Regions from separate parts of the Cronobacter sp. 153480017-3 genome, predicted to be linked through region 3. Evidence: predicted binding sites of a transcription regulator. Region 3 holds the regulator's gene; each other region holds the start of a gene.

Region 1 (7,908 bases), on a different contig from region 3:
AGCGGATCTTAACTCGATCCTGTTTTTGCTCACCCCCGCCGAGAGCGCGCAGAAGATGGCGCACCTGGTCGCGATGCTGGCGCGTTTTGAGCAGCATATTGAAGACGATACGCCGCTTGCCGACGTGTTGCCGACGATTTGCCAGAAATATCCGGTGCGTTATAAAGGCTACACGCTGCGCCAGCTCTGTCAGGAGATGCATAATCTGTACGTGAGTTTCGACGTGAAGGCGTTGCAGCGGGCAATGTTCCGTAAAGCCGAGCTGCCGCAGGTGGTGATGAACCCGCAGCAGGCGAATGTGGAGTATATTCGCGGCAACGTGGAGCTGGTGCGTCTGAGTGAGGCCGAAGGACGCGTGGCGGCGGAGGGTGCGTTGCCGTATCCGCCGGGCGTGTTGTGCGTGGTGCCAGGCGAAGTGTGGGGCGGCGCGGCGCTGCGTTATTTCCTGGCGCTGGAAGAGGGCGTGAACCTGTTACCGGGCTTTTCGCCGGAGTTGCAGGGCGTTTACAGCCAGACCGACCCGGATGGCATTAAGCGGTTGTACGGGTATATGTTGCGCGAATAAGGCGTTATCGGACAGGTGTTGGATGTGACGCTGGCGGGTGCGCTTCGCTTACCCGCCCTACATAATTTCAGCGCCTTATGTGTCGTTGGTGATGGTGGGGCGTGAATGGTGGGTGCGCTTCGCTTACCCACCCTACGAGAATGCCATCATTTTTATCGTGTAGGGCGGGTAAGCAACGCGCACCCGCCGTACAGTCAGAGCATCACTTTCCGTAGGGCGGGTAAGCAACGCGCACCCGCCGTACAGCCAGAGCATCGTTTTCCGTAGGGCGGGAAAGCGTAGCGCACCCGCCGTAAAATCATATCCACCGTAACATCACGCTTCTCCTTCCGCCCGACGGTACAACCGCCGCGGATGGCCAATCTTGCCGTACAACATCTCCACCGTCAGAAACCCACTCTCCACGCAGTGCTCCAGATACCGCCGCGTGGTGGTTTTGCTTAAACCTGTCGCGCTCACCACATCATCGACTGAAAAAATCTGCTCGCGGCTCTCCACAAACAGCCGCTGCACCAGCGTCAGCGTATTCTCCTCAATCCCCTTTGCGCCGGAGTCTGGCCGGAAGCTGCGCGCCTGCAACTGATACAACGAATCCACGTGCTGTTGATCGACAATTTTCCACACCCGCTGCTGCTCGCGAAACTGCACAAAGCGTTCCAGCGAATAGCTGAGGCGCTTCCACGACACCGGCTTTAACAGATAATCGAACGCGCCGTTGCGGATCGCCTGGCTACAGGTGTCCATATCGCTCGCGGCGGTAATAAAAATCACTGAGCAGGCGCTGTTCTTCAGCGTCAGGCTCTCCGTCAGCGTAATCCCTTTGCCGTCCGGCAGATAATTGTCCAGCAGCACCAGATGCGGGCGCTTCTCGCGGATCTGCCGCTCGGCGTCGGCGAGCGTCGCCGCCATGCCCACCAGCCGCAAATGCGGGTGCTGCTTTACCATTTCGGCATGCAGCGCCGCCAGCTGGTTTTCATCTTCCACAATCAGTACGTCGGTCATCTCAGGTGGCATAGTCAGGTTCTCCCTGCGGTTGGGCCGGACGAACGTCGGGCGCGTCAGGAATAAAAAGTGAGAAAATCGTGCCGCGCGGCGTATTGGCGGACACTTCCAGCGTGCCGCCTGCGAGCTTCACATAGCTGGCGATAAGATGCAGGCCGATACCATGATCGCCGCGGCGTTTGGTGGTAAAACCCGGCTCGAAGATCCTGTCGCGAAGCGCGGGCGCGATCCCGACACCGCGATCCGCCACTTCGATGATCAGCTCCCGCTCGTTCAGGCGGATCAACACCTCGACCGGATCGTGCGGCCCTTCGGCGCGCTGGGTGGCTTCGATGGCGTTATCCAGCAGATTGCCAATAACCGAAATCAGCTCCGGCTCGCCAAGCCCGCGGAACGCGCGCGCCATCTCGCAGGCCGGATCGAACGTCAGCGTCACGCCTTTCTCGCGCGCTCTGGCGCATTTGCCGATAAGCAGCCCGCATAATGTGGGGGAGTGAAACCGCCGGGAGATAAAATCGAGCAGCTCCTGGGTGTGCTCGGTCTGGGCCTGAATATAGCTCAGCGCCTGGTCGTAGTGGCCCAGATGCAGCAGCCCGGCGAGCGTCGACATGCGGTTTAACTGCTCGTGACGCAGAATGCGCAGGTTATCCGCGTAGCGCTTCACCTGGCTTAGCTGCACGCTCAGGCTGTCGATATCCTTGCGATCGCGAAAGGTAATCACCCAGCCCTGAAGCTCGCCTTCCAGCAGAATGCGCACCCGGCTTGCGATCACCGTCAGATGGTTAAATACGCAAATCTCATCATGCGTGTCGTTCTCCAGCATCACCTGCGGGGAAAAAAACGAGACCGGGTTAATCACCGCCTCCAGCGGCTGGCCGCGCAGCGAGCGCGAAGACACGTTCAGCCCCAGCAGCCGTTTGGCGGCGCGGTTGATCACCGCGATGCGCGAATGCTCGTCGATGGCGATAACGCCTTCGTAGATGGATTCCATCAGCGCCTTTTGCTGGCGCACGAGAAGCCCGATTTCCCGCGGCTCCAGAAAAAACATCTGTTTTTTAATACTGCGGGTGAAAAACCACGAAAAGATAAACAGCGCCAGCAGCAATAACACCGCGCCAATCAGGATATTGACCACCTTGCCAAGCGTAATGGTGTCGAGATAGCTGGTCAGATAGCCGACCGAGACAATACCGATGACATGGCCCTGGTCGTCAAAAATCGGCGCTTTGCTGCGCAGAGAGACGCCAAGCCCGCCCCGGCGAATGCTGGTAATGGTTTTTCCTTCTAACACATCCTGATTATCGCCACCGATAAGCGGAGTGCCGATGCGGTCATGAAAAACGGAATGAAACAGGTGCAGACCTTTCTCATCGCCAATAACCATAAAACTGGCGTCGCTGTGGCGCGCCATGTCTGTCATAAAGGTGTTAATCGCCGGAATATTACGTTGTCTGACCGCTTCACGTAATGACGGAATGAGCGAAATCTCTTCCGCCTGTATTCTCGCGCGACTGCTCATCTCCTGATAAAGCTGGCGGCTGACATCGAGATAATAATAAACACCGAGCGCCGTAAACAATACGGAGAAGAATATGATGAGATGAATAAATAACTTTATGCGAAAGGAAAATTTCATCGTTCACTGGCGCGCCGGAATACAAACAATAGAGAACTGTACCATTTTTTCAGGCGCTTACCGGGCCTGTGCCTGAAACTTGTGATCCCCTGCACAGGGCGCGGTGCGCGGCGGTAACTGTTTACCCGCGTTACGTTTTTACGCCAAAAACGGTGCTTATTGAATAAACGCCATAAAAACCACGCCCGTAAATTGAGCGCTGATCACATCGCGTTAATTAAAACCATAAACACCATAGGTGCCATTAAATTACCGGCGCTGATTCGGCCTTCCTCACAAATTGTAAGGGTAACCTCTTTTACGCTTAACGGGAAATATAACTACGGAGCTTAATTAAATGAGCACAACCGATGATTCTTACGTCGTACCCCACAACCCGTCTGCTGCGAAGCAAATATCCCTGAAAGAAAAATGGTGGCATATCATGGATACCTGGAAAATCGGGATTATTCCATTGCCGCTGTTTCTGCTCTCCGGCGCGCTTATCGCCATTGACTGCCTCGGCGGCAAACTGCCGAGCGATATTGTGGTGATGGTCGCGACGCTTGCCTTCTTCGGTTTCGCCTGCGGCGAGTTCGGCAAGCGCCTGCCGGTGGTTGGCAAAATGGGCGCGGCGGCGATTTGCGCCACTTTCATCCCTTCCGCGCTGGTCTATTACGGCTGGCTGCCGGATGTGGTCGTGGAATCCACCACCAAATTCTATAAATCCACCAACATTCTCTATCTCTACATCTGCTGCATTATCGTCGGCAGCATCATGAGCATGAACCGCACCACGCTGATTCAGGGCTTTCTGCGCATTTTCTTCCCGATGTTGTGCGGCGAAATCGTCGGCATGCTGGTGGGGATGGGCGTCGGCATCGCGCTGGGTATGGAGCCGTTCCAGATCTTCTTCTTCCTGATCCTGCCTATCATGGCGGGCGGCGTGGGCGAAGGGGCGATCCCGCTTTCTATCGGCTATGCGACGCTGCTGCATATGGACCAGGGCGTGGCGCTGGGCCGGGTGCTGCCTATCGTGATGCTCGGCAGCCTCACCGCGATTATTATCGCCGGTTGCCTTAACCAGCTTGGCAAACGCTATCCGCACCTGACCGGCGAAGGCGAGCTGATGCCGGATCGCGGCGATAAACCGCAGGCCCAGACGCTGAACACCGCGTTCAGCGGCAAGGCTGATGTCACCACCATTGCTTCCGGCGCGCTGTTGGCGGTGCTGCTCTATATGCTTGGTATGCTCGGCCATAAGCTGATTGGCCTGCCCGCACCGGTTGGCATGCTGTTTATCGCGGTCTTTATCAAGCTGGTGCACGGCGTTTCTCCTCGCCTGCTGGAAGGCTCGCAGGTGGTCTATAAATTCTTCCAGACCTCCGTGACCTACCCGATTCTTTTCGCAGTCGGCGTGGCGATCACCCCGTGGGAAGAGCTGATGCACGCCTTTACGCTCAACAACCTGCTGGTGATTGTCAGCACCGTGTCGGCGCTGGTGGCGACGGGCTTTTTCGTCGGCAAGAAAATCGGTATGCACCCGATTGATGTGGCCATCGTCTCCTGCTGCCAGAGCGGGCAGGGCGGCACCGGCGACGTCGCCATTCTCACCGCGGGCAACCGCATGACCTTAATGCCTTTCGCTCAGATTGCCACCCGCATTGGCGGCGCGATTAACGTCTCGCTCGCACTGCTGATACTGGGCAATTTCCTTGTTTAATCGTCAGGATACGTTGTTATGAAACTTGCGAGTTATCTCCATCAGGGCCGCCGTAGTTACGGTATTGTCACGGATAACGGCGTGGTGGATCTCGGCGCCCGTCTCGGGGCGCACTACGCGGATCTCAAAACGCTGCTGGCGCGGGACGCGCTGGAACAGGCGCGCTGCCATGCGCAGGCACCCGCCGATTTCGCAATCAGCGACGTGACGTTTTTGCCGGTTATCGAGCAGCCGGAGAAGATCCTCTGTGTGGGCATGAATTACGCCGAGAAACGCAAAGAGTTCGACCAGCACAACCCGGCGCCGACGCTGTTTGTCCGCTTCCCCGATTCGCAGACCGGCCATAACGCACCGGTCCTCAAACCGCGCCACTCCAGCGAGTTTGATTACGAAGGGGAGCTTGCGGTGATTATCGGGCGCGGCGGCGAGAACATCGCCCGCGAGGCGGCGCTCTCGCACGTGGCGGGCTACAGCTGCTACATGGACGGCTCGGCGCGCGACTGGCAGCACACCTGGTTTACGGCGGGCAAAAACTGGCGGCAGACCGGCGCGTTCGGCCCGTGGATGACGACCGCCGATGAGATCCCCGATCCGCACCAGCTCGCCATCCGCACCTGGCTTAACGGCCGCATGGTGCAGGACGACAACACCCGCAGCATGATCCACGGCGTAGCGGAGCTTATTGAGTACATCAGCACCTTCACCCGCTTAAGCGCGGGCGATGTGATCATCACCGGATCGCCGGGCGGCGTTGGCAAAAAACGCACGCCGCCGCTGTTTATGAAGCCGGGCGACAAAATCGAGGTGGAGATCGAGCGGATCGGCCATCTGTGCAATGTGATCGCCGAAGCGCCCGTCGCGCAACCGGCGCCCGCCCTCTAAAGAGACCGGACGGACGTATGAGCAATCTGGAACTCATCACCGTGGCGCTTGCCCGCCAGCCGCAGGAGAAAGGCCGCGTCGCGGCGTTTCTCGCCAGCCATCAGTTAGGCATGGATGAAGACGTCACGCATGTCGTCATCGCAATCGCGCAGGGTGAGATCGCAGGCTGCGCGGGGCTTGCAGGCAACGTGATTAAAGGCGTGGCGGTGGATGAGCGCTGGCGCGGCGAAAACCTCAGCGCCCGTCTGCTGGTGGAGGTGGAAAACCTGGCGATGAGTCTCGGCCACTTTCACCTGTTCCTCTGCACACGTCCGTATAACCTCGAACACTTCCGGCGCTGCGGCTTCTGGCCGCTCGCGCAGTGTGATGATATCGCGGCACTGCTTGAAAACACGCCCTCCGGCATCCGCCGTTACTGCCAGCAGCTTGGCAGGTTAAAACAGCCCGGCGCGCGTATCGGCGCGGTGGTGATGAACGCCAACCCGTTTACGCTCGGCCACCGCTTTCTCGCCGAACAGGCGGCGAGTGAGAGCGACTGGCTGCATCTTTTTGTGGTGCGCGAAGAGGCGTCGTTTTTCCCTTACCGCGAACGGCTTGCGATGGTGCGGGCGGGCGTCGCGCATCTGCCGAACGTCACGGTGCATGAGGGCTCGGCGTATCTCATCTCGCGCGCCACCTTTCCGGGTTATTTCCTCAAGCAGCGCGGGCTGGTGGATAAAGCCTGGAGCGGGCTGGATTTGCAAATTTTCCGCCGCTATATCGCGCCGGCGCTCGGCATTAACCAGCGCTTTGTCGGCAGCGAGCCGTTCTGCCCGGTGACACGCGCCTACAACCAGGCGATGCACACCTGGCTTGAGCACGCGCCACTTAACGCGCCGCCGGTCAGCGTTATTGAAATTCCACGTCTCAGCTACGCCGAAGGCGAGGCGATTTCCGCCTCCGAAGTGCGCCGCCTGCTGCGCGCGCAGCGTTTTTCTTCGATTCGCGAACGGGTGCCGGAGAGCACTTTCGCCCTTCTCGCGCAACGCTATCGCGCTGAAGTGGCCTGAATTCTTATCTGACAGGACAAACCGTAATGAAGATAGTTAAAGAGGCGCTGGCGGGGACCGCCGAGTCCAGCGACCTGATGGTGAAAATCGCCCCGGCGGCGGGCGAGCTGGAGATAGAAATCTACAGCGATGTGATAAAGCAGTTCGGCGATCAGATCCGCCGCGTGGTGAAAGAGACGCTCGCGGCGATGGAGGTGTACGAAGGGCTGGTGATTATCGAGGACAAAGGCGCGCTGGATTGTGTTATCCGCGCCCGGCTGCAAAGCGCCGTACTGCGCGCCTGCGAGGCGCAGCCGCTGCGCTGGGAGGCGCTTAAATGAGCAAACTTCGCCGCAGCATGCTGTTTTTACCCGGCGCGAACGCCGCCATGCTCTCCACCGCGTTTATCTACCGGCCTGATTCCATCATGTTCGATCTCGAAGACGCCGTGGCGCTGCGCGAGAAAGACACCGCGCGCCTGCTGGTCTTTCACGCCCTGCAACACCCGATGTACCGGGATATCGAAACCGTGGTGCGCATTAACCCGCTCAGCACGCCGTTCGGCTTGCCCGATCTCGAAGCCGCGGTGCGCGCAGGCGTCGACGTCATCCGCCTGCCGAAAACCGACTCGCCGGAGGATATCGACGAGCTGGAAGGCCATCTGGCGCGCATTGAGCGTGAGTGCGGTCGCGAGCCCGGCTCGACGCGCATCATGGCGGCGATTGAATCGGCGGTGGGCGTTATCAACGCCGTGGCGATCGCCCGCAGTTCGCCGCGGCTTATCGGCATTGCGCTCGCGGCGTTCGATTACGTGATGGATATGCAGACCGAGCGCGGCGACGGCACCGAACTCTTCTACGCCCGCTGCGCGGTGCTGCACGCGGCGCGCGCCGCCGGCATCGACGCATTCGACGTGGTGTGGTCAGACGTCAACGACGAAGCGGGCTTTTTAAAAGAGGTCGACCTGATTCGCAAGATGGGCTTTAACGGCAAGTCGCTGATTAACCCGCGCCAGATAGACCTGCTGCACAACGCCTACGCGCCGACACAAGACGAAGTGGATTACGCCCGCCGCGTGATTGCCGCCGCCGAA
Region 2 (7,908 bases), on a different contig from region 3:
CGGTCAACGGCAACGTGCGCGCCACGCGCCAGCAGCTTGGTCTGGAAGGCGAGCTGAAATCGCATGACGTCTATGGCCAGCTTGATGCGGTCGATCCGCAAATCAGTTCCGCGCTCGGGCCGCTGACGCAGCCGATTAACCTCTATCAGGGTAGCTTTGACGCGCAGTGGGAAATTGACCTGTGGGGCAAAGTGCGCCGTCAGGTAGAGGCCGCAGACGCGCAGCAGAAGGCGGCGATTGAGCAGCGCAACGACGCGCTGGTTTCGCTGGAAGCCGAAGTGGCGCGCGCCTGGCTGCAACTGCGCGGCGCGCAGAGCATTCTCGCCACCATGAATCAGCAGATCGCCTCAGCGCAGCAGACGCTGGAGCTGACCGAAAGCCGCCAACAAAGCGGGCTGTCGCCGCAGCTGGATGTGGAAAACGCCCGCGCCCAGCTTGGTTCGCTCCAGGCGCAACTGCCGCAGTATCAGGCGCAGGAGCGTCAGGCGATGAACGGGCTGGCGGTGCTGCTTGGCAAACCGCCGGGCGCGCTTGATGCAGAATTGCAGGCCGCGCAGCCGTTACCACCGCTGCCGGAAATCGTGCCGGTGGGCATTCCCTCAACGCTCGCGCGCCGTCGCCCGGACGTGCGTGAAGCCGAAGCACGGCTCCACGCCGCGACCGCGCAAATCGGGGTGTCTGTGGCGCAGCTCTTCCCGAGCCTGTCGCTCTCGGGCCAGTTCGGGATGCGTAACAGCGAAACCAGTTACCTCACCGACTGGAGCAGCCACTTTTACAGCTTCGGCCCGCAGGTTTCGATTCCCATCTTCCAGGGCGGGCGACTGGTCTCCAGCGTGAAACTTGCCCGCGCGGAGCAGGGCGCGGCGGCGTTGCAGTATCGCCAGACGGTGCTGACGGCGTTAAGCGATGTGGAAAACGCGCTGGTGAGCTACCGCACCGATCAACAGCGCGAGGCCGGGCTTGAGAAAACCCTGGAGGCGTTGCAAACCTCGTTCGATCTGGCGAGCGACAGCTACCGTAAAGGCATCGCCACGTTTATCGACGTGCTCGACGCCCAGCGCCAGCTGGCACAGGCCGAGCAGCAGCGCGCGCAGGCGCGGGTGCAAAGCAGTCTCGATCTGGTCGCGCTCTACAAAGCGCTCGGCGGCGGCTGGGAGCCTTATCAGAACGTGCGTCTGCCGGACTACGACGTGTTTGGCCCCGCGCCGCGCGGCTAAGGGCTTTCACCATCAATAAAAAACCCCGCGGGCAGCGATGCGCGCGGGGTTTTTTTATCGCCTTGCGGCAGATTAGTTCAGACGGACCGGCATACCGGAACGGTTCTGTACCGCCTGTTCAACGACGTTCTGATCGACATCGCTCTGGCTGGTGACGGTGGTCACCGCTTTGGTCAGCGTAATCGGCACCAGTTCGTTGTTGTTGATCTGATCTTCGCTGGTGGAAAGCGGGTTATGCACCTCGATGTAACGGCTGCCATCCGGCTCGGTGGTCGCTTTCACCGGCTCGTTGACAAACTGTACGCGGGTGCCGACCGGCACGTTCTCAAACAGGAATTTAATGTCTTCGTTACGCAGACGTACGCAGCCGTGGCTCACGCGAAGGCCGATACCGAAGTTGGCATTGGTACCGTGGATAGCGTACAGGCGACCGATGTAGAGCGCGTAGAGGCCCATCGGGTTATCCGGGCCAGCCGGTACCACCGGCGGCAGCGGTTCGCCCGCGGCCGCGTATTCCGCATGCATCTTGGCGGTTGGCGTCCAGGTCGGGTTCGCGCGCTTGCGCTCCACTTTGGTCACCCAGTTGATCGGGGTGTCTTTACCGAGCTGACCGATACCAATCGGCAGCACGATAACGGTGTTGGTGCCTTTCGGGTAGTAATACAGACGCATTTCGGCGCTGTTAATCACAATCCCTTCATGCGGCGTATCCGGCAGGATCAGCTGCTGAGGAATGTTCAGAATGGTGCCGCCTTTCGGCAGATACGGGTCAACGCCCGGGTTGGCTTCCAGCATGTTGGAAAGCCCCATCTGATACTGAGCGGCGAAATCCTCCAGCGGCAGCGTATTGCCATCCGGGATCGTCACTACCTGGTTTTCACCCACCAGACGGCTACCGTCGGTCGGCAGAGGATAAGTCACCGCAGAGGCGGATTTACAAAACCCGACGACTGCGAAGGCTGCCACTAAAAGCGTGCGTAATTTCATCTTCATGTTATGCAAATATCGTTGCCAGACCGGCCGTTAGAGTGAACGAAACAATACAGGGAGCGCATTATATGTGCATTCTCCGTAGCAGGGAATTGAGTTGTGTGCTTATTCACATTTTTTTCCCATTCCTGAGTCAGTGTAGTCAGTCCATTGACGGGGGAAATAAATTCGGAGTTATGGCATAATGCGTTGTTTATCACACATCTTACCCAGGAATTACGCGTGTTAGTTACCAGCAACGTCACCATGCAGTTCGGCAGTAAGCCGCTGTTTGAAAACATTTCCGTCAAGTTTGGCGGCGGCAACCGTTACGGTCTGATTGGCGCCAACGGGAGCGGCAAGTCCACTTTCATGAAAATCCTCGGCGGCGATTTACAGCCGAGCGCGGGCAACGTTTCGCTCGACCCTAACGAACGCATCGGTAAGCTGCGTCAGGATCAGTTCGCGTTTGAACAATATACCGTGCTGGACACCGTAATCATGGGGCACAGCGAACTGTGGGAAGTGAAGCAGGAGCGCGATCGCATCTACAGTCTGCCGGAGATGAGCGAAGAGGACGGCTATAAAGTGGCCGATCTCGAAGTGAAATATGGCGAAATGGACGGCTACAGCGCGGAATCCCGCGCCGGTGAGCTGTTGCTGGGCGTCGGTATTCCGCTGGAGCAGCACTACGGCCTGATGAGCGAAGTCGCTCCTGGCTGGAAGCTGCGTGTGCTGCTGGCGCAGGCGCTGTTCTCTAACCCGGATATCCTGCTGCTCGACGAACCGACGAACAACCTGGACATCGACACCATTCGCTGGCTGGAGCAGACGCTGAACGATCGCGACAGCACCATGATTATCATTTCGCACGACCGTCACTTCCTGAACATGGTCTGCACCCACATGGCGGATCTCGATTACGGCGAGCTGCGCGTTTATCCGGGCAACTACGACGAATACATGACCGCGGCGACCCAGGCGCGCGAGCGTCTGCTGGCGGACAACGCCAAGAAAAAAGCCCAGATTGCGGACCTGCAGTCGTTTGTGAGCCGCTTTAGCGCCAACGCCTCGAAATCCCGTCAGGCGACGTCCCGTGCCCGCCAGATTGATAAAATCAAACTGGAAGAGGTGAAAGCCTCCAGCCGTCAGAACCCGTTTATCCGCTTCGAGCAGGACAAGAAACTGTTCCGCAACGCGCTGGAAGTGGAAGCCATGACCAAAGGCTTCGATAACGGCCCGCTGTTTAAAAACGTCGGCCTGTTGCTGGAAGTGGGCGAGAAGCTGGCTATCCTCGGCGCCAACGGTGTGGGTAAATCCACCATGCTGAAAACGCTGGTGGGCGAACTGCAACCGGATAACGGCACCGTGAAATGGTCCGAGAACGCGCAGATTGGCTACTACGCGCAGGATCACGAATATGAGTTCGACAATGATCTCACCGTTTTCGACTGGATGAGCCAGTGGAAGCAGGAAGGTGATGACGAACAGGCGGTACGCAGCATTCTTGGACGTCTGCTGTTCAGCCAGGACGAAATCAAAAAGCCCGCCAAAGTGCTCTCCGGTGGTGAAAAGGGCCGTATGCTGTTCGGCAAGCTGATGATGCAAAAGCCGAATATTCTGGTGATGGATGAACCGACCAACCACCTGGATATGGAATCGATCGAATCGCTGAACGCCGCGCTGGAAATGTATCAGGGCACGCTGATTTTCGTCTCCCACGACCGTGAATTCGTCAGCTCTCTTGCGACCCGCGTGATTGAAATTACCCCGGAACGCGTGGTGGATTTCTCCGGCGGTTACGAAGATTATCTGCGCAGCAAAGGCATCGAATAACGATTCGCCGCATTAAAACAATAACGGGTAGTCAGATGACTACCCGTTTTTTTCGTCAGGTTTCAGAATTGCAATAGTCGATTAATAATCGTGCAGATCGTAATACCCTTCGATGCGGCCATGATTCACAAAGCGATCGGTAAAGATCTCATTATCGTCGCTGGAGATTTTAGCACCGCTATGGTTCGTGACTTTATGTGAGCGCAGCGTGATCGTGTCGTAGGAATAGAGCGAACCTTCGTTATCCAGCGTATTCACCGCCTCAATCGACAGTCCGTTGCGACCGTTGATATAACCGTGGTTTTCATTCTCAAACGATTTTGCCGCATAAATTGCGATTTTATCGCCGGTAGAGATGCTGCCTTTGTTGGAGAATGTGCTGCTATTAAGGTTAATCGCCCCGGTCGCTTTGATGGTGCCGTCGTTTGAGAAATTGTCGGCAGCATTGATGTTAATATTTCCTGCTTTCGATTCCACAGAGCCGTGGTTATTGACATAGAAATCGTCATCCGCGTTAACCGTAATATCGCCGGTTGCCGCAATATGACCGTTACCGACATCAAACGTATCGCCTTGCAGATAGATCTTATTACCTTTCACTGTCCCTTTGTCATTATTGAAATATCCGCTGCTGACCGTGACAGTGTTACCGGCGATAGTCCCTCCCTCGGTAAATAAACCTGCGCTGTTATCAATCTTGTCGGCAACAATATCCAGCTGTCTGGCGCTAAAAATGCTACCGGCGGTATTGGATAATGTTTTGGTATCCAGCGTCATATTCCCGATGGCCGCAAGAGTGCCCTGTTCGTTATCCAGCGAATGGGACGCATAGGCATCCAGCGCGCCTTGCGCATAGATTTTGCCGCGGTTGTGAATGTCATGAGTCTGAAGCCGTGTGTCGGTTCCACTGCTGATAAGCCCGTCTTTTTCGTTTTCCAGCGTATCGCTCACAATCGTCAGCGCCTGCTGCGCCTGAATCAGATCCTGGTTATTGAGTTTTCCTGCGGAAATAGACACCGTATTGGCGCTTATTTCGCCGCGGTTATTCAGCGTTCCGGCGCTTATCGTGAGGTCATCATTGCCTGTGATACAGCTGCCGTTGGTAATATCACCCGCAGCGATGTTGATACTGCCGCTCGCAATAATACCCCTGCCGTTATTATCCAGCGTATTGCCGTGCGTGTTAATATTAATGTCTTTAGCAGTAATCAGGCCGTTGTTGTTGTTATCAAGCTTGCTGCTGGCGATGGCGAGATTACGTTCGGCCTGAAGGCGGCCATTATCGTTATCGACATCATGCTGGTTGGTATCGATCAGCAAATCGGTATTCGCAGAAATAATATTGTTGTTTTCGAGCTTACCGTCTACTGAAATAGAAATGTCCTGCGCCGCAGTAGAGATAATGCCGTTGTTGCGTACCCCCACGCCGTTTTCCGTACCAATAAGCTGAATCTTATTGGCATACATCCCCCCAAGACTGGACACATCCAGTGCCAGGGATGGCTCGTCGCTAAAGAGATCCGGCAGGATTTTCTTCGTATTCAGCGTTTTATAATTAACTTTATTGGTGCCGGTGACGATACGCAGTTCGCGCGCCGTCAACTGTGCGTTAATAACCGCGGAGCGGGAGATGAGATCGGTGTAGTCCGTTCCACGATCGTCCATCCCTTTGCCGGTAATCACGATTTTGCCATCAGTGACCTTAAAGTTGCTGACTTTGCCGGCGGTCATGTCAACGGTGCCGGTGACCAGCGTTGAGCGACTGGTATTAATGAAACCGCAGCCGTCACAGGTAATACCCGACGGGTTGGCGATAATGACCGCCGCTTTTTTTCCTGCGACTTCCACCATGCCGTTTAACTGGCTGGGGCTGGATGACGCCACTTCGTTTAAAATGACGCTGGCGCTACCGTGTGACATATTCGCGTTGCCGTTGACGTTACCCGCAAGCGTCGTGTTACTGCTGCCGGCACCGTTATTGAGCACCACACCCGCGCTGTTAACGTCGAACTGTTTGTAGTAGTTATGGGAAACGCCGCCACTGGAAGGGGCGCTCACATCAACGATCGTCGCACCATTACCCGCAACATTGACCGTGGTATCAGACGATTTTTGTTGATCGACCACAATGGCGGCATTCGCGTAAGTCACCATTCCGAGCGCCATCCAGGTGCCCAGGCAAAGTGCGCTGATGCGATATTGTGGCGACGATACAGACATTTTCATAAATAATCCTTCATTTAACAGAAAATAAAATAGCCTGCCGCCTTAATTGCAGGCAGACCGGTTTTTCTCTCACTGAGAAACAGGAAAAAACACTATGGCGCGCTGGTTATTCCGCGCAAAAATAAGCAGTAATGAATTTAGCCGGGGATATTCCTCCACGCTCCATGTGGGTGATTAAAACGCGCTTGCGTAATAACGATAATGTAAATGCAGCCTTTCGCTTTATTTTTTTAATCATGGCGTCATGGGTAAAAAGTAAAAGGCCGCTGCAAGTTCCAAAAAAAGTACCAGAAAAGCACTGGCGGTGACGGTAACAAAGAGATTTTATCAAGTCAGATGGTTAATACCGATGGGTAGGGGGCAGTTAAATGTTTTTACTTATCAATCAATGACTCATTGAAAGTTATCAGATAAATGAATAATTTTTGAAAAGGATATCAATAATATTTTATTGATTTTTATAAATATAATGAAGTTTTAGCTCGTTCAGTGAAGCGCGAAGAAAAGTCTGGTTCCGGATGATGTATCGTCGTGAATAATCACCGGGATTAATAACAAAAATAAAATGTGACGCACCGACACACTTTTTCGTCGTCATTATGTTTTTGGATATTTATGCCGAATGAATTAATTTATTATGCAGTCATTAATAATGGAATTAACATGACGGCGCGCGTTATTCAAAAAAACAAAAAAAACGCCGCAGCAACATAGCGGCGGCGTAAGGATAACAGCGGTGTATGGACGTATTAGCGCGTCCAGCGCTGCCCGGGTTGACCGTTTATATAGAGTGTACGGCGTTCATTTTCAGGCAGCGTCACGTCAATGGCCTGCCACGCAGGCTGGTAATCGCCGGTTGTCGAGAACGTCAGGTGAATAGCGTCGGCGCTGCATTGCATCTGCCAGTTCACCCACAGCGCGTTCCCCTCGCGATAGCCCCAGCTTTCGCCGTCATCCTCAAACAACAGGCCCGCACTTTGGCCGCTGCCCGGCAACGGGTAGAGCTTCAGCTCGCGCGCGTCGTCGCGCTGCGCATCCACATGACGCAGGCGCGCGCTAAGCGGCAGGCCGCTGCCTGCGCGCACCAGCAACGGCAGACGTTCCAGCGGCGCGTCCAGCGTCACCCACTGACCGCCGGCATACCACTGGCCGGTGTGGAAATCGTACCAGCCGTGGTCATTCGCAGGCAGCCAGAGCGTGCGGTTGCGCGCGTCTGGCTCCACCACGCTCGCTACCAGCACGTCGCGCCCCAGCATAAACTCGTCGCATTCGCGGAAGGTCTGCGGGTCGTGTTCGTGGTCGAGGAACGTCGGGCGCAGCATCGGCTCGTCATCGGCATGCGCCTGCCACAGCAGCGTGTAAAAATAAGGCAGCAGACGGTAGCGCAGTTCAATGGCGCTGCGAATAGCGGGCGTTACCGCCGGGTACATCCACGGCTCGTTAACGGTATGATCGTCATTCCACGAGTGAATCGTAAAGCGCGGATGCATCACGCCGTTCTGTACCCAGCGCACGAAGAGTTCCGCGTCCGGTTTATCGCCGGCGAAACCGCCGACATCGTGGCCGACGTTGTAGAGCCCTGACAGGCTCATGCCAAGCCCCATGCGAATGTTGTAGCGCAGCGTCTGCCAGCTGGTGCGGTTATCGCCGCTCCAGGTCT
Region 3 (7,908 bases):
GAAAATCTTCGCAAGCGTAGTGAGCGAAGCGCGGGAAAGCGAGTAAACTGACGCGGTTCTTTTTTCCGGAGCCGCCATGTTACTGCTTATCGACAACTACGATTCTTTCACCTGGAACCTGTTTCAGTATTTCAGCGAGCTGGGCGCGGAGGTGGTGGTCAGGCGCAACGATGAACTGACGTGCGACGATATCGAGGCGCTCGCCCCGGCGCGCCTCGTGATCTCTCCCGGCCCCTGTACGCCGAATGAAGCCGGTATTTCACTGGCGGCGATCCGGCGTTTTGCCGGTCGCCTGCCGATCCTCGGCGTTTGCCTCGGGCATCAGGCCATCGGACAGGCCTTCGGCGCGGCCGTGGTGCGAGCCGAAAAGGTTATGCACGGCAAGACCTCGGTAATTTCGCACACCAACAGCGGCGTGTTTGCGGGGCTCAACAACCCGCTGACCGTGACTCGCTATCACTCGCTGATTATCGACCGCGCCACGCTGCCTGCGGAGTTTGAGATAACCGCCTGGACGGACGCGGGCGAGATCATGGGTATTCGTCACCGCCACCTTGCGCTGGAAGGCGTGCAGTTCCACCCGGAAAGCATTCTCAGCGAGCAGGGCCATCAGCTACTGGCGAACTTCCTTTTGCGCTGAATTTTTATTGCCTTTTAGTGATTTTTTATTCATATTTTGTGCTTATCTTTTCATGTGCGATGGCACATTTACTGGATGGGCATGAAATGGCAACTGAAAAAACAGCAATTACGCGCGCCACCTTTGATGACGTGATCCTGCCGATTTATGCACCGGCTGAATTTATCCCGGTGAAAGGCAAGGGCAGCCGCGTGTGGGATCAGCAGGGCAAAGAGTATGTCGATTTCGCGGGCGGTATCGCGGTAACGGCGCTCGGGCACTGCCACCCGCGGCTGGTAGAGGCGCTGAAAGCGCAGGGCGAAACGCTCTGGCATACCAGCAACGTCTTTACCAACGAGCCTGCGCTGCGCCTGGGCCAGAAGCTGGTGGACGCCACCTTCGCCGAGCGCGTGGTGTTTATGAATTCCGGCACCGAAGCCAACGAAACCGCGTTCAAGCTCGCCCGCCACTACGCCATCACCCGCCACAGCCCATACAAAACCAAAATCATCGCGTTTTATAACGCCTTTCACGGACGTTCGCTGTTTACCGTCTCCGTGGGCGGCCAGGCGAAATACTCCGACGGTTTCGGCCCGAAACCGGCTGATATCATTCATGTGCCGTTTAACGATCTTGATGCGGTCAAAGCGGTGATGGACGACCACACCTGCGCGGTCGTGGTCGAGCCGGTGCAGGGCGAGGGCGGTGTGACCGCCGCGACGCCGGCCTTCCTGCACGGCCTGCGCGAGCTGTGTGATGCGCATCAGGTGCTGCTGGTGTTCGATGAAGTGCAGTGCGGCATGGGCCGCAGCGGCAAGCTGTTTGCTTATATGCATTACGGCGTAACGCCCGACATCCTGACCAGCGCCAAAGCGCTCGGCGGCGGCTTCCCGGTTAGCGCGATGCTCACCACTCATGATATCGCCTCGGCGTTTCACGTCGGCTCGCACGGCTCCACTTACGGCGGTAATCCGCTCGCCTGCGCGGTGGCGGGCGAAGCGTTTGATATCATCAACACTCCGGAGGTGCTGGGCGGCGTAGCGCATAAACGCGAGCAGTTCGTACAGCATCTGGCGCAGATTGGCGAGCAGTACGGCTTATTCAGCGATATTCGCGGTATGGGCCTGCTGATCGGTGCCGAGCTGACGCCCGCCTTCCACGGACGCGCGCGCGATCTCCTCTACGCCGCGGCGGCGGAAGGGGTGATGGTGCTGAACGCCGGGCCGGACGTGCTGCGTCTTGCGCCGTCGTTGCTGGTGGAGCGCGCGGATATCGACGAAGGCATGGCCCGCTTTGCGCGCGCCGTCGCGCGCGTGGTCAACGGCTAATCATGGTGACTGGCTCAGGCGTCGTCTGAGCCAGATCCCGTGATGCGGGCGCTGACGCCACGCCACGGAAGAGATGGTATGCATGGTGCGCAGGTGATCGAGAATGCGCAGCAGATGATGTTCCATCACGCCCGGTGCCCCTTCCGGTAAGACGTCTTCGCCCTCCAGTACCGCCTCGTTTTGCGTATCGCCCGGCGCGTCATGCTCAAGCCGCTGCTGGCAGCGCTGTAGCGCAATCTCACACGCCTGTAAGTAGCGCGCTGCGGTTTCTGGCGGCAGCGCGGTTTGCTCGCGCGCCATCGTCGTTATCGCGTTGATGTGCTCGACAATAAACTGGCTGTGCGTCACCCACAGGCGCATATCCTCCAGATAACGGCTGTTAAAGCCGGGCTCCTGCATAGCCTGATTGAGCGAGTTATAGAGCGCGTTATGCGCCTGGTTGACCTGCATACGCTGCCAGGCGAGCGGGCCGGGTTGCGGGTCGCCGCTCAGGATCAGGCGCAGCGCCTCCTGGTCTGCCTCCAGCGCGTCATGCGCGTTCTGGCGCAGCAGGCCGCTTTGCCACTGGGGCCAGAGCCAGACCATGCCGCCGAACGCGATAAGACAGCCGGACAGGGTGTCTATCAGGCGCGCCACGATGTACTGCTCGCCGTTGAGCGTCAGGATTTGCAGCGAATAGACCGCCGTGACGGTAAAGCCAATCATCGCCCAGCCGTAGTGTCGCCGGATTATCAGATAACTGATTAACGTCACTAGCAGCATGCCGAGCAGGGTATAGCCCTGCGGCACTTTCAGGTGCAGCGTGATGCCCGCGATAATCAGCCCCGCCAGCGTGCCGCCCGCCCGGTGCAGGATACGCACGCGCGTCGCGCCATAGCCGTTTTGGGTGACGAACAGCACCGTCATCAGGATCCAGTACGGCTTCGGCAACTGGAAGGCGCTCCCTAACAACCCCGCCGCCGCCAGCATCACGCCCAGACGCGCGGCGGTGCGCAGCGCGGCGGATTTCAGCGACAAATAGCTTTTCAGCGCCCGCAGCAGCGGCAGGCGGCGCTTACCGCTGTCCATCAGGTCACGGGCGTAGAGCGGGCGCTGGGTGCGCAGCACGCGTGCGATGCGGCTGAAATGGTATTCGCAGAACTGGCCAACCGGGTTATCCGGGTGCTGGCGGGCGATTTTCGCCAGCGCCTCGACCTGCTTATCCATCGAGAAGCGGTGCGAATAGCGGTGGTAGAGAATGTCGTCAGAGAGCGTGCGCAGCCGCGTGGCGACGGTCTGCGCCGTCCAGCGCAACACCGCTTCGGCGTGGCTGCGCTCCACCAGTTTTTGCACTTCGCCGGGCTGATGCAGCGACACCGAGATGTGCTCCTGGAGATCCAGCGCCACCTGAAACGTGCGCAGCAGGCGCTTGTAACCGTTCTGCTTAGTGGCGGAAAGCATCTGCAACTGCTGATAGCACTGGCTTATTTGATCCACCACTTTTTGCTGATGCACCAGCAGCGGCGGCAGCGCCTGTTCCGGCTCGGTGTGGCGCGTCAGCAGGCTGTATTTGGCTTCGCAGTAGTCGGCGAGGCTTTTATAAATCAGGCTTAACGATTCACGCAGCGGCTGCTCGCGCCACAGCCAGAACCAGAAACCGTTAAACGCGCCATACCAGAGCGTGCCGAGCACATAGAGCAGCATAGGCTGCCAGATGGGCATATTGCCGGCGAGGCTTAACGTAAAGATGGCCGCGATGAGCGAGGCGGGCAACAGACGCGCATGCAGCGGGCTGATTTCCGCCGTCACGCCAAGCAGCAGCGCCAGCATCAGCAGAATGAGCGGCAGCGGCACAGACTGCAGCAGCAACAGCTGCACCGCCAGACTGCTCAGCGCAAACAGCGATGCGCCGATGATCAAGCGTTTAAAAAAGCGTTTGTGCGGGGTATCGAGACCGGCAATGTTGCAGCAGGCGGGAACGAGCGAGAACAGCAACCCTTGTTGAAGATGGCCCAGCATCAACCCGACCGCCACCGGCAGGCTTAAGATGAGCGTTTGCCGTAAAGCGTAATTAATTTCAGGGTGATAGATAAGACGACGCCACATAGGGGAGAAGTATAGATACAAAAACGGCGTGTTACCGAAGCGACACGCCGTTTTTTGCTTTTTTAGCGGGTTCCGTAAACCACGATGGTTTTGCCGTGGGCGGATATCAAGTTTTGATCTTCGAGCATTTTCAGAATGCGGCCAACGGTTTCGCGGGAGCAGCCGACGATCTGGCCGATTTCCTGACGCGTGATTTTGATCTGCATCCCGTCCGGATGGGTCATCGCGTCCGGCTGTTTCGCCAGATTCAGCAGGGTCTGCGCGATGCGGCCAGTCACGTCGAGGAAGGCGAGGTTGCCCACTTTCTCAGAGGTAACTTGCAGGCGGCGAGCCATCTGCGAGGAGAGACGCATCAGAATATCCGGGTTAACCTGGATCAGCTGACGGAATTTTTTGTAGGAGATTTCAGCCACTTCACAGGCAGTTTTAGCGCGAACCCAGGCGCTGCGTTCCTGACCTTCCTCGAACAAACCCAGTTCGCCGATGAAGTCACCCTGATTCAGGTACGAGAGGATCATCTCCTTGCCCTCTTCATCTTTGATCAGCACTGCCACTGAGCCTTTAACGATGTAATACAGCGTCTCCGCTTTTTCACCCTGGTGAATCAGCGTGCTCTTAGATGGATACTTATGAATGTGGCAATGTGACAAGAACCATTCAAGAGTCGGGTCTGTTTGCGGTTTGCCAAGCACCATGCGCGGTTATCCTCTGTTTTAAACTGGCTCCAAAGACAGGGCGCGTAACCCCTGTCTGGCTTTGCATTCATCATCTTCCCGAGTCCTGGGAAGTTGGCTGTCCGTGGACGTCGCAGCCGATAAATTATCTTCTCCTCTGCATACATGCGTAACATCAATGTATCGCCGCTGCATCCAGACTGTTTTAGCATAGCTTTTCTCAGGTGTCTCCTGTTGTCTCGTTTCAGCTTGACGCAGGTCGCCCTTCCATTGCCTCTGACGTCGCGCGCGCGTAATCTGTCAGAAAAATGAATAGCCTGGAGTGATTAACATGCATGCACGAGTGAAATGGGTGGAAGGGTTAACCTTCCTGGGCGAGTCCGCCTCCGGGCATCAGATCCTGATGGACGGCAACTCTGGCGACAAAGCGCCGAGCCCGATGGAAATGGTTTTGATGGCCGCAGGTGGCTGCAGCGCGATTGATGTTGTCTCTATTCTGCAAAAAGGTCGTCACGACGTGACCGACTGCGAAGTGAAGCTGACGTCAGAGCGTCGCGAAGAAGCGCCGCGTCTGTTTACGCATATCAATCTGCATTTTGTGGTGACGGGCAAAGCCCTGAAAGACGCGGCAGTGTCGCGCGCGGTGGATCTGTCGGCAGAGAAGTATTGCTCAGTGGCGCTGATGCTCGGCAAAGGGGTCAATATCACCCATTCGTATGAAGTGATTGAAGCGTCATGAGATGACGGACGGCCCGGCAGGCGCAGCGCCACCGGGCATCGCCGTCACGCTATCTGTTTTCCTTCCATCAGCCGCTGCACCAGCGGCAGCATAATAAGCTCCATCGCGAGCCCCATCTTCCCGCCCGGCACCACCAGCGTATTGATATGTGAGATAAACGAGCCCTGCAGCATCGCCAAAAGCCACGGATAATCGATGTTATCCAGATTGCGGAAGTGAATGACCACGAAGCTTTCATCAAGCGACGGAATGCCTTTCGCGGCGAACGGATTGGAGGTGTCCACCGTCGGCACGCGCTGGAAGTTAATATGGGTGCGTGAGAACTGCGGCGTGATGTAGTTAATGTAATCTTCCATCGAGCGCACCACGGAATCCATCACCGCCTCGCGCGAGTGGCCGCGCTCGCTGGTATCGCGGATGAGCTTCTGTATCCACTCCAGGTTGACGATAGGCACCACGCCCACCAGCAGATCGACATGCTTCGCCACGTCATGCTGCGGCGTCACCACGCCACCGTGCAGCCCTTCGTAAAACAGCACGTCCGTCGGCTCCGGCAGCGGCTGCCACGGCGTAAACGTGCCGGGCACCTGATTCCACGGCACCGCTTCGTCATAGGTGTGCAGATATTTACGCGACTGTCCTTTGCCGGTCAGCCCGTACTCCACAAAGGTTTGCTCCAGCAGGCCGAAATCGTTCGCCTCCGGGCCGAAGTAACTGATATGGCGGCCAAGATCGCGCGCTTTGCGAATAGCCATGTCCATTTCCGGGCGCGTGTAGCGGTGAAAGCTGTCGCCTTCCACTTCGGCGGCACGGAGATTCAGCTGGGCGAAAATTTTACGAAACGCGAGGCTGGTGGTGGTGGTTCCCGCGCCGCTGGAGCCTGTGACGGCGATAACCGGATGTTTGGCAGACATAGCGAGACAACTCCCTGAAGCGGCGGGGCAAGGCTCCGCCTGGCAACGTTAACCGCGAAACTGCGAACGCGGCATGATATTGACCGTTTCGTGCAGCTCAGACCACACCAGAACGGCTTCGCCACTTTGCAACTGACGCCGCACGTCGGCGACCTTTTGCTCAAGCGAGCGTTCATGTTCACCATAATCGGTGCCTTCGCGCAAGACGAAGGCTTCAATCAGGCGCTCCAGGGTGTCGGGCGCGATCTCTTGCCAGGGAATGATCATTTATCGGTCCAGATAAGACGTTAACCAGTCAGGAATGCGCTGTTCCAGCCACATTTTGGGCTGACGCAGCGTGCCGCCGACAAAGCCCACGTGACCGCCATGCTCTGTCAGTTGATATTCAATATTAGCAGGCAGCGTGGTGGTGTCGGGGATCACGTGATGATCCATAAACGGGTCGTCTTTGGCGTGGATAATCAGCGTCGGACGGGTGATGCTGGCGAGGCGCGGCATCGCGCTGCACTGGCGATAGTAATCGACGGCATCGCTAAAGCCGTGAATTTTCGACGTGATCAAATCATCGAAATCGCGGATGCGGCGCAGGCGCTTAAGCTGGGCGAGTTCAATCGGCAGCGTGCCGGGCCAGGCCTTCAGCTTGCGGGTGGCGTTGGCTTTCAGCAGGTTCAGCAGATAGAACTGATAAAAGCGTGAAAAGCCTTTTTCCATATGGTTGCAGCAGTGTTCGAGCATAAACGGCGCGGACACAATCACGCCTGCCGTCAGCGGGAAGCTGGCGTCAATCTCCGCCATCAGGCAGCCGAGCATATTGCCGCCGAGCGAATAGCCCACCGCCGCTGTCGGCACGGTGCCGTAGCGCTCATCCAGCCAGCGCAGGAAAAAGGTGCCGTCTTCGGTTTCGCCCGAATGATAGATGCGCCCCAGTTTGTTTGGCACGCCGCTACAGCCGCGAAAGTGCATCACCATGCCGAGCCAGCCGCGCGCTTTCGCCGCATGGATAAGGCCGTGGGCGTAAGGGCTGTGCAGGCTGCCTTCCAGACCGTGAAACACCACCAGACGCGGTTTATGACGCGCCTGGTCAGGGTTTTCGCTAAACGCCAGGTCGACAAAATCGCCGTCCGGCAGATCCAGACGCTGCCAGTGCGGCTCAAACTGCAAACGGCGGCGCAGCACGCGCGGCAGCATGGTTTGCAGGTGTGGATTGCTGACTCCCGGCATTGGCTGAAAGTGTGAGGAATCGGTGTTCAGTGCAGGAAGTTCTGCGGGAGTAATGTCGGCCATAGCTGATGTCTTTTATTAGTTCGCTAATTACTATACCGGTTGTGATTCATTTTGTTGATGCTTTGGTGCGGATCACTCGGCCAGTAAATTGCGCGAGAACAGGTGAATATCAGCATCCGGCTTACGTCGCCAGAGCCTGGCCTTACGCGCGCCGGTGGCGACGCTCTCGCCGGTCTCTTCAAACATGCCGGACGCCTCAAAGCGCCGGATCAGGCTTTTACGCTGGATGGGCTGGCCGAGAATAATCTCCGTCGCCTCCTGAAGC
Region 4 (7,908 bases), on a different contig from region 3:
ACACTTCGCCCTCCACGTCTGCTTTCGCAAGCGCCATGACCTCCACATGCTCCGGGCGAATGCCAAGCTGCACCGTGTCGCCCTCCTGCCCGGCGGCGGCGTGTACCGGCAGCGTCAGGCGCAGGCCGTTTTCCAGCTCCACCTCGCAGGCGTGCTCCATCACGCGCAGCATTTTGCCGGGAATGAGGTTCATCTTCGGCGAGCCGATAAACTGCGCGACAAACACGTTGGCCGGGGTGTCGTAAAGCTCAAGCGGTGTACCGACCTGTTCAATCTGGCCCTGGTTTAACACAACGATGCGGTCGGCGAGCGTCATCGCCTCCACCTGATCGTGGGTGACATACAGAATGGTGGCGTGAATGCGCCTGTGCAGCGCCGCTATCTCCATGCGCATCTGCACGCGCAGCGAGGCGTCGAGGTTAGAGAGCGGTTCGTCGAAGAGAAACAGGCTCGGCTCGCGCACAATCGCGCGGCCTATGGCCACGCGCTGGCGCTGGCCGCCGGAGAGATCTTTCGGGCGGCGATCCAGCAGATGCTCCAGCTGTAAAATCCGCGCGCTTTCGCGCACCCGCTCGTCAATCTCCTTCTCGGGCACCTTCGCCATTTCAAGCGCAAACGCCATATTCTGGTAGACCGTCATATGCGGATAGAGCGCATAGGACTGAAACACCATGCCGATGCCGCGCTCGGATGGCGAATCGTCGTTAACCCGCAGGTCATCGATATACATATCGCCGTCGGTTATCTCCTCAAGCCCCGCCACCAGGCGCAGCAGCGTCGATTTGCCGCAGCCGGACGGGCCAACCACCACCACAAATTCGCCGCTGTTGATCTGTAAATCGAGCGGCTTAATCACTTCGGCATGGGTGCCGTAGCGTTTCTGGACTTTCTCTAAACGAAGTTGCGCCATGATTTACCCCTTAATCGCCCCGCTGGTCAGCCCGCTGACGATGCGTTTCTGGAAGATAAGCACCAGAACAATAATGGGCAGCGTCACCACCACCGACGCGGCCATAATGCTGCCCCAGGGCAGCTCGTAGCTCGACGCGCCGCTGAACATGCTGATGGCGACCGGCACGGTGCGTTTGTCGCCGGAAATAATAAACGTCAGCGCGAACATGAATTCATTCCAGGCCCCGATAAACGCCAGCAGTCCGGTGGTCACCAGCGCAGGTGCCAGCACCGGCGCAAAGACGCGGCGAATAATGGTGCCCGTTTTCGCGCCATCAACGATCGCCGCCTCTTCCAGCTCCACCGGAATCGACTTCATAAACGTCGTCAGCACCCAGACGGTGAACGGCAGCGAAAACGTGGTGTAGGAGATAACCAGCGCACCGAGCGAATCGTAAAGCCCGAGAAAGCGTACCAGTTCAAACATGCCCGTCAGCACCGCCACCTGAGGAAACATCGAGACGCAGAGAATGGTAAAAAGCAGTACGCGACGCCCGCGAAACGGCACGCGCGCCAGCGCAAAGGCGGCCGTCACCGACACCAGCAGACACAGCCCCACTGTCACCACCGCCACCAGCACGGAGTTCAGCAAACTGCGGGCGATGCCGTTATCTACCAGCGCCACCACATAGTTATCCCAGTGCCAGCTGTCCGGGAAATAGGCGGGCGTAAACAGCTCCTGGCCCGCGCGCAGCGAGCTGATAATGGCGTAATAGAAAGGAAAAACGCAGAACAGACAGGCCATCAGCGCGCCGATATAAATCACCGCTTTATGCCCCATCCTGCGTTGCCAGCGCGTGGTTTTCATCAGCTTTTCTCCTTGTCGTTTAAGCGCGCGACGCGGATAAAGCAGGCCGCGATGCCCGCCACCATCATAAAGACCAGCACCGAGGCCGCGGAGCCCATGCCCATGTCCTGATAAGAGACGATCTGTTCGCGGGCGTAGCCGGAAATCGACATCGTCGCTTCGCTGTTGGAGGTCAGCACATAGATGAGATCGAAGATACGCATCGAATCCATCACACGGAAAATCAGCGCCACCACCAGCGCGGGCATAATCAGCGGCAGCGTGATGCGCTTAAAGCGCTGCCAGGGGCTGGCACCGTCCACTTTCGCGGCCTCGTAAAGATCTGCCGGAATCAGCTGTAGCGCCGCCAGCAGCATCAGCGCCATAAACGGCGTGGTTTTCCAGACGTCGGCGATCACCACCGCCCACATGGAAAGCGACGGCTCGGCAATCCACGCGAGATGCGACGGCAGGCCGATTTTGCCGAGCAGATCGTTCACCACGCCGTATTGGTCATGGAACATCCAGCCCCACATTTTGGCGCTGACGATCGTCGGGATCGCCCACGGGATGAGAATGGCGGTGCGCACCAGCCCCTGCCCGCGGAATTTCTCGTTCATCAGCAGCGCCAGCAGCATGCCGAGCAGCAGCTCCAGCGCCACCGAGGTGAACGTGAACCAGAGCGTGTTGCCGACCGCCTGCCACCAGAGCGGGTCGCTCAGCACGCCGATGCTCACACCATCCTTGCGCGCAAAGTAGTTCGCGATACCCACCATCTGGTAATCCTGGGGCGCGTCGAGCATGGCGTTGGTGAAGCTAAACCAGATGGTGCGAACCAGCGGCCAGCCCGCTGCCAGCGCCAGCAGGAGCAGCGAGGGTAATACCAGCCCCCACGCCACGCGCCGACGGCGCTGATGCCAGGAGGCGTTATGCCGCCGGGGAGACGGCGGCGACGTAAGGCTATCGGATTTCATAGGCGCTCCGTTGAGTATGTTGACGGACACGATGATGTTGCCCTTCCCCCCGACGAGCGAGTCTCGGGGTTAACGCCGCACGGCGGGTGCGCTCCGCTTACCCGCCCTACAAAAACCTGTTTCGAGTTCGTAGGGCGGGTAAGCGGAGCGCACCCGCCATAGGGGCCAGGTTTGTTATTGCCAGGAGGCACCCGCCAGCCACAACGTCATCCAGCGCTTACCGCCAGCCGGCCCCCTTCGCGCGGGTCAAACGCTTTTGCAAATCTTCCGTTGCTTTCTTGCCATCCTCTTTGCCGTTCAGCACGCTAAACGTCACGTTGAAAATGGCATTCGACACGCGCGGATACTGCGCTTTGGTCACCGTCGCCGGGCGTGGCACCGCCTGGGCGAAAATATCGCGGAACTGCGTCAGCTCCGGCGCAACGGCCAGCACATCTTTGTTCTCATAGAGCGCAACGCGGGTCGGCGCGTGGCCGAGCATTTTCAGGCGTGTGATTTGCGAATCGTCATCGCTTAAGATTTTCAGCAGCGCGATGGCGGCCTCCGGGTTTTTGGTGTTAGCGTTTATCGACCACTGCCAGCCGCCGAGCGTCGTCGCCTGACGCCCTTCCGGCCCGGCGGGAAGCTGTATCACGCCCACTTTGCCTTTGAGCGGGCTGTCATCGGCCTGTGACAGCTGCCAGACATAAGGCCAGTTGCGCATAAACAGCGCGTCGCCGTTCTGGAATACGGTGCGCGACTCTTCCTCTTTGTAGCCCAGCACGCCCTTCGGCGTAATCTTGCCCATCCAGCCGCGCGCCATATCCAGCGCCTGCGCCGCTTTCGGGTTATTAATGGTCACGTTCCCTTTTTCATCGACAAACGTGCCGCCGCCGTATGAGTCGATCCACTCCAGCGCGTTACAGGTCAGCCCTTCATAAGATTTGCCCTGGAAGATGTACCCCCAGAAGTTTTTATGCCCCGCCTTGCGCTCTTCGGCCTGAATTTTCGTGGCGATGCGCGTCATTTCGTCCCACGTTTTTGGCGGCTGCTCTTTATATTTCTCCAGTAAATCTTTGCGATAGAACAGCACGCCGGTGTCGATATACGACGGCACCGCTTTCAGGCGTCCGTTGACGGTGTTGTTCTTCCAGGGGCCGGGGAAAAAGTCTTTTTCCATGCCGCCCATCGCGTCGGTGAGATCGAGCGTCTGCTTGTCCAGCAGGCCTATCCAGATGGTGTCGGACTGAAACACATCCACCGCTTTTTCATCTTTAGCGGCGAAGAGTTGTTGCAGCAGCGCCAGCTTTTCATCGGAGGCCGCCGGGAACTCGATAAACTCCAACTGATTGCCGGTCTGCTTCTCGAAGCGTTCTTTGATGTACTGGCAATACTGTTTGCCACCGGGCGACACGGGGCACTCCATGCGCAGAGTATCGGCAAACGCCAGTGAGCTTGCGCCCGCCAGCGCGACGGTCAGAAAAGTGAAGGTGAGCTTTTTCATGATGTCCTCTTATGCACTGAACAGGGTGCGGAGGCGTTGCGCCGCCGCCCACAGCGCGATGTACGGCAAATCATCACGATCCTAAGCTAGTTAACGTTATGGTATAGCGGCAACTTTGCGGCGACTTCACAACAAAAAAGCTGGATATCGCCAACAAATCTGGTGATTTTGTGAAAAAAACGCATCGGAAAATTTGACAGATCCGCGAGGCGATATATGCAACCGCAGGCGAGAAGCCCGCGTCGCGCGGGAGTTTGACGGTGATCTCAAAATGTTAATAAATATGACAGACCCTGTTTACAAGGCGCTACATGTTATCGGTATCATGTTACCGGTATCAGTGAGAAAACCGCCGACCAGGCTACGGTTTCACTGTACCCATGTTGAGGATAATAACGATGACAGAAACCACTTTCGCTTATAGCGCCGGTACGCTGCTTGGCATTGCTGCCGGTGCCGTCGTACTGCTGCTGGTACTTATCATGCGCTTTAAAGTGCATGCTTTTCTTGCGCTTACCCTGGTCAGTATCGTGGTGGCGCTGTTGACCAAAGTGCCGTTTGATAAAGTCGTGCCTACGCTACTGACCGGTTTTGGCAGTACGCTTGCGGGCGTTGCGCTGCTGGTGGGCATCGGCGCGATGATTGGTCGTCTGCTGGAAGTGTCCGGCGGCGCGAAAGTGCTGGCTGATACGCTGATTAACAAATTCGGTGAACACCGCGCGCCCTTCGCGCTCGGCGTCGCCTCGCTGCTGTTTGGCTTCCCTATCTTCTTTGACGCGGGTCTTGTCGTCATGCTGCCGATTATCTTCAGCGTGGCGAAACGCTTTGGCGGCTCGACGCTGAAATACGCCTTCCCGGCGGCGGGCGCGTTTGCGGCCATGCATGCGCTGGTGCCGCCGCATCCGGGCCCGGTTGCCGCGAGCGAACTGCTGGGGGCGAATATCGGTCTGCTGGTGATTGTCGGGCTGATTATCGCGATCCCGACCTGGTATTTCGGCGGCTATCTGTATGGTCAGTACGCCGGTAAAAAATTCGATATTAAGCTGCCCTCTTCTTTCCTTGGCGAAGTGGACGCCGATCCGACGCACCGCCCGCCGTCATTCGGCATGGTGATCACCATCCTGCTGCTGCCGCTGCTGCTGATTTTCCTTGATACCGGCCTCAATACCGCCAAAGTGCTGGGCTGGGTCAGCGCCGATAACAGCGTGGCGAACTTCCTGCGTATGCTCGGTAAAACCCCGGTCGCGCTGCTGATCACCGTCTTCTTCGCGCTGATGGTGTTCAGCCGCAACCACAGCCGCCAGCATCTGGAGAAAATTTGCGACGGCGCGCTTGGCCCTATCTGCGGGATTATTCTGGTGACCGGCGCAGGCGGCATGTTCGGCGGCGTGCTGCGCGCCAGCGGCATCGGCGACGCGCTGGCGGGTGTGCTCTCAGACACCGGCATGCCGGTGATTCTCGCGGCGTTTGTTATCTCCACCGCGCTGCGCGTGGCGCAGGGCTCGGCGACGGTCGCGCTGACGACCACCGCCGCGCTGGTCGCGCCGATGGTGCAGGCGACGCCGGGCTTAAGCCAGTTTGACCTTTGCTTTATTGTTATCGCCATCGCGGGCGGCGCGACGGTGCTCTCACACGTCAACGACTCCGGTTTCTGGCTGGTGGGCCGTTTCCTTGAAATGGACGAGAAAACCACGCTGAAAACCTGGACCGTGATGGAAACCCTGCTGGGCACCATCGCCTTCCTGCTGGCAGCCGTGGGGAGCATTCTGCTTTAAGCCCCGTTTCGTGAGCTGGCTCACTTCAAACGGCGCGCAAGGCTGAGTATCATCCCCTGACGCGGACCCTCATCGTTTTGACGGTGAGGGTTTTTCTTTGGACGCTTGTTAGCGGCGAAACGCCGCCTGATTCAATGACATGGAGTAAGAAATGTCCCGACCTGCCCTTATCATCAACGAACTCGATGCTGAACGTCTCGACAGCCTGCTGGAGCAGCCGGCGTTCGCGCGTCTGCCGGTGGCTGACGCGCTGAACGATGAGCTGGATCGCGCCCGGATGGTTAGCCCGCAGGCGATGCCGGAAGATGTGGTGACAATGAACAGCCGGGTGAAATTCCGCGATCTGGCGAGCGGCGAAACTTACGAGCGCCTGCTGGTCTATCCGCAAAACGCGGGCAGCAGCCCGGAAGCGCTGTCAGTCATGGCACCGGTGGGCGCGGCGCTGCTTGGTCTGCGCGTGGGCGATGCTATTCGGTGGCCGCTGCCGGACGGCAGCGAAACGCATATCGAAGTGCTTGAGTTGCTCTACCAGCCGGAAGCGGCGGGCGAATACCGCCTTTAAACGCCCGTCTGCAGCAAAAAATAAGAGGATGCCAGGGCATCCTCTTTCTGTTTTTATTTGCTGAAAATTACGGCTGCAACGGCTGTAACGGCGCGTTCATCAGTGCGGTGACTTTCTCCCGCGCGGCTTCAGGCGTCGCGGCACCCGGCACCAGAATCACCTTGCGGCACTCCTCTTCGCGCTTCTCGAAAATCTTGTAGCCGCGCGCGGCATCTTCCAGCGGAAGATAGTGCGTGACTATCTCTTCCGGCGTCAGCAAACCCTGCTCGATAAGCGGCAGCAGCTCCGGCAGGAACGCATGCACGTGCGTCTGGCCCATCTTAAAGCTGATGCCTTTATCGAACGCATCGCCAAAGAGAAAGCCGTGGATAAAGCCCGCATAGACGCCCGGCACGCTCACCACGCCACCGCGACGCACCGCCGCGATGCACTGGCGCAGCGCTTTGCCGCTGCTGCCTTCGATTTTAAGATTAGACAGCACGGTTTCCGTCAGGCTGCCTTTGGCCTCAAAACCGACCGCATCGATAACAGCATCCACGCCGCGGTTGCCCGGCGTGTTTTCGATAATAAACGCCGCCGGATCGTCGTTTTCATCAAAGTTGATCGGGATAACCCCATAACGCTCTTTCGCAAACGCGAGACGATAATCGTTGTGGTCGACCATAAAGATCTGTTCTGCGCCGAGCAGTCGTGCGCAGGCGGCGCTGAGCAGCCCCACCGGGCCTGCGCCGTAAATCGCTACCTGAGAGCCTTTCTGTACCTGGCCGTTTTTCACCGCCTGCCACGCCGTCGGCAGGATATCGGAGAGGAACAGCGCTTTATCGTCAGAAAGCACCGGCGGCACTTTAAACGGCCCGACATTGCCCTTCGGCACGCGCACATACTCCGCCTGGCCGCCAGGAATGCCGCCATAGAGATGGCTGTAGCCAAACAGCGCCGCGGGGGCCGGGATCTGCTTTTTATTCAGCGCCGCGCCGGTGCCTTTATTGGTGTTTTCGCAGGCGGAATATTGCTGAAGTTTGCAGAAAAAGCAGTCGCCGCAGGCGATAACGAACGGGATCACCACGCGGTCGCCTTTACGGATATCCTTCACCGCGCTGCCGGTTTCCACCACTTCCCCCATAAACTCATGGCCGAAAATATCGCCGTGATGAACCTGCGGAATTTTGCCGCGATAGAGGTGTAAATCGGAGCCGCAAATCGCGGTCGCGGTGACGCGCAGAATAATATCGTCCTGCGCCTCGATAATCGGATCCGGAACATTTTCGACCTTAACGTTATGCGGCCCGTGGTAGGTTAACGCCTTCATTACGACCTCCTGGCAGACGGTAAAAAGAGACAGGTTCCAGTGCGAAAGTCTATCTGGACTACACCAA

The links. The regulator CRP, encoded in region 3, controls carbon source genes, mostly activating them, when cyclic AMP is high. The targets are predictions, from matches to a motif close to ATGTGANNNNNNTCACAT.
Region 1: ACUW6V_RS09485 (2-hydroxycarboxylate transporter family protein) is a predicted target of CRP. The motif match lies at 3,465-3,482, and genes of this name have one in related genera.
Region 2: ACUW6V_RS05850 (ABC-F family ATPase) is a predicted target of CRP. The motif match lies at 2,392-2,409, and genes of this name have one in related genera.
Region 4: ACUW6V_RS04905 (GntP family permease) is a predicted target of CRP. The motif match lies at 4,448-4,465, and genes of this name have one in related genera.

The regions. Positions count from the first base shown of each region.
Region 1 is NZ_JBSEYN010000003.1:343,411-351,318, reverse strand. Features, by position in the region: gene ACUW6V_RS09500 (ornithine decarboxylase) at 1-565, shown strand, start outside; gene ACUW6V_RS09495 (response regulator) at 881-1,579, opposite strand; gene ACUW6V_RS09490 (ATP-binding protein) at 1,569-3,203, opposite strand; gene ACUW6V_RS09485 (2-hydroxycarboxylate transporter family protein) at 3,541-4,905, shown strand; gene ACUW6V_RS09480 (fumarylacetoacetate hydrolase family protein) at 4,924-5,787, shown strand; gene citC ([citrate (pro-3S)-lyase] ligase) at 5,805-6,836, shown strand; gene citD (citrate lyase acyl carrier protein) at 6,863-7,156, shown strand; gene citE (citrate (pro-3S)-lyase subunit beta) at 7,153-7,908, shown strand, end outside.
Region 2 is NZ_JBSEYN010000002.1:285,308-293,215, forward strand. Features, by position in the region: gene ACUW6V_RS05840 (efflux transporter outer membrane subunit) at 1-1,217, shown strand, start outside; gene ldtB (L,D-transpeptidase) at 1,290-2,210, opposite strand; gene ACUW6V_RS05850 (ABC-F family ATPase) at 2,430-4,022, shown strand; gene ACUW6V_RS05855 (two-partner secretion domain-containing protein) at 4,104-6,248, opposite strand; gene ACUW6V_RS05860 (TIM-barrel domain-containing protein) at 6,998-7,908, opposite strand, start outside.
Region 3 is NZ_JBSEYN010000004.1:44,991-52,898, reverse strand. Features, by position in the region: gene ACUW6V_RS11050 (putative adenosine monophosphate-protein transferase Fic) at 1-46, shown strand, start outside; gene ACUW6V_RS11045 (aminodeoxychorismate synthase component II) at 77-640, shown strand; gene argD (bifunctional acetylornithine/succinyldiaminopimelate transaminase) at 727-1,947, shown strand; gene ACUW6V_RS11035 (YccS/YhfK family putative transporter) at 1,948-4,032, opposite strand; gene crp (cAMP-activated global transcriptional regulator CRP) at 4,095-4,727, opposite strand; gene ACUW6V_RS11025 (OsmC family protein) at 5,038-5,445, shown strand; gene ACUW6V_RS11020 (phosphoribulokinase) at 5,490-6,359, opposite strand; gene ACUW6V_RS11015 (YheU family protein) at 6,408-6,626, opposite strand; gene ACUW6V_RS11010 (hydrolase) at 6,627-7,643, opposite strand; gene ACUW6V_RS11005 (NUDIX hydrolase) at 7,716-7,908, opposite strand, start outside.
Region 4 is NZ_JBSEYN010000002.1:91,460-99,367, reverse strand. Features, by position in the region: gene ACUW6V_RS04925 (ABC transporter ATP-binding protein) at 1-910, opposite strand, end outside; gene ACUW6V_RS04920 (carbohydrate ABC transporter permease) at 914-1,759, opposite strand; gene ACUW6V_RS04915 (carbohydrate ABC transporter permease) at 1,759-2,712, opposite strand; gene ACUW6V_RS04910 (ABC transporter substrate-binding protein) at 2,930-4,195, opposite strand; gene ACUW6V_RS04905 (GntP family permease) at 4,594-5,970, shown strand; gene rnk (nucleoside diphosphate kinase regulator) at 6,122-6,532, shown strand; gene ACUW6V_RS04895 (zinc-dependent alcohol dehydrogenase) at 6,600-7,841, opposite strand.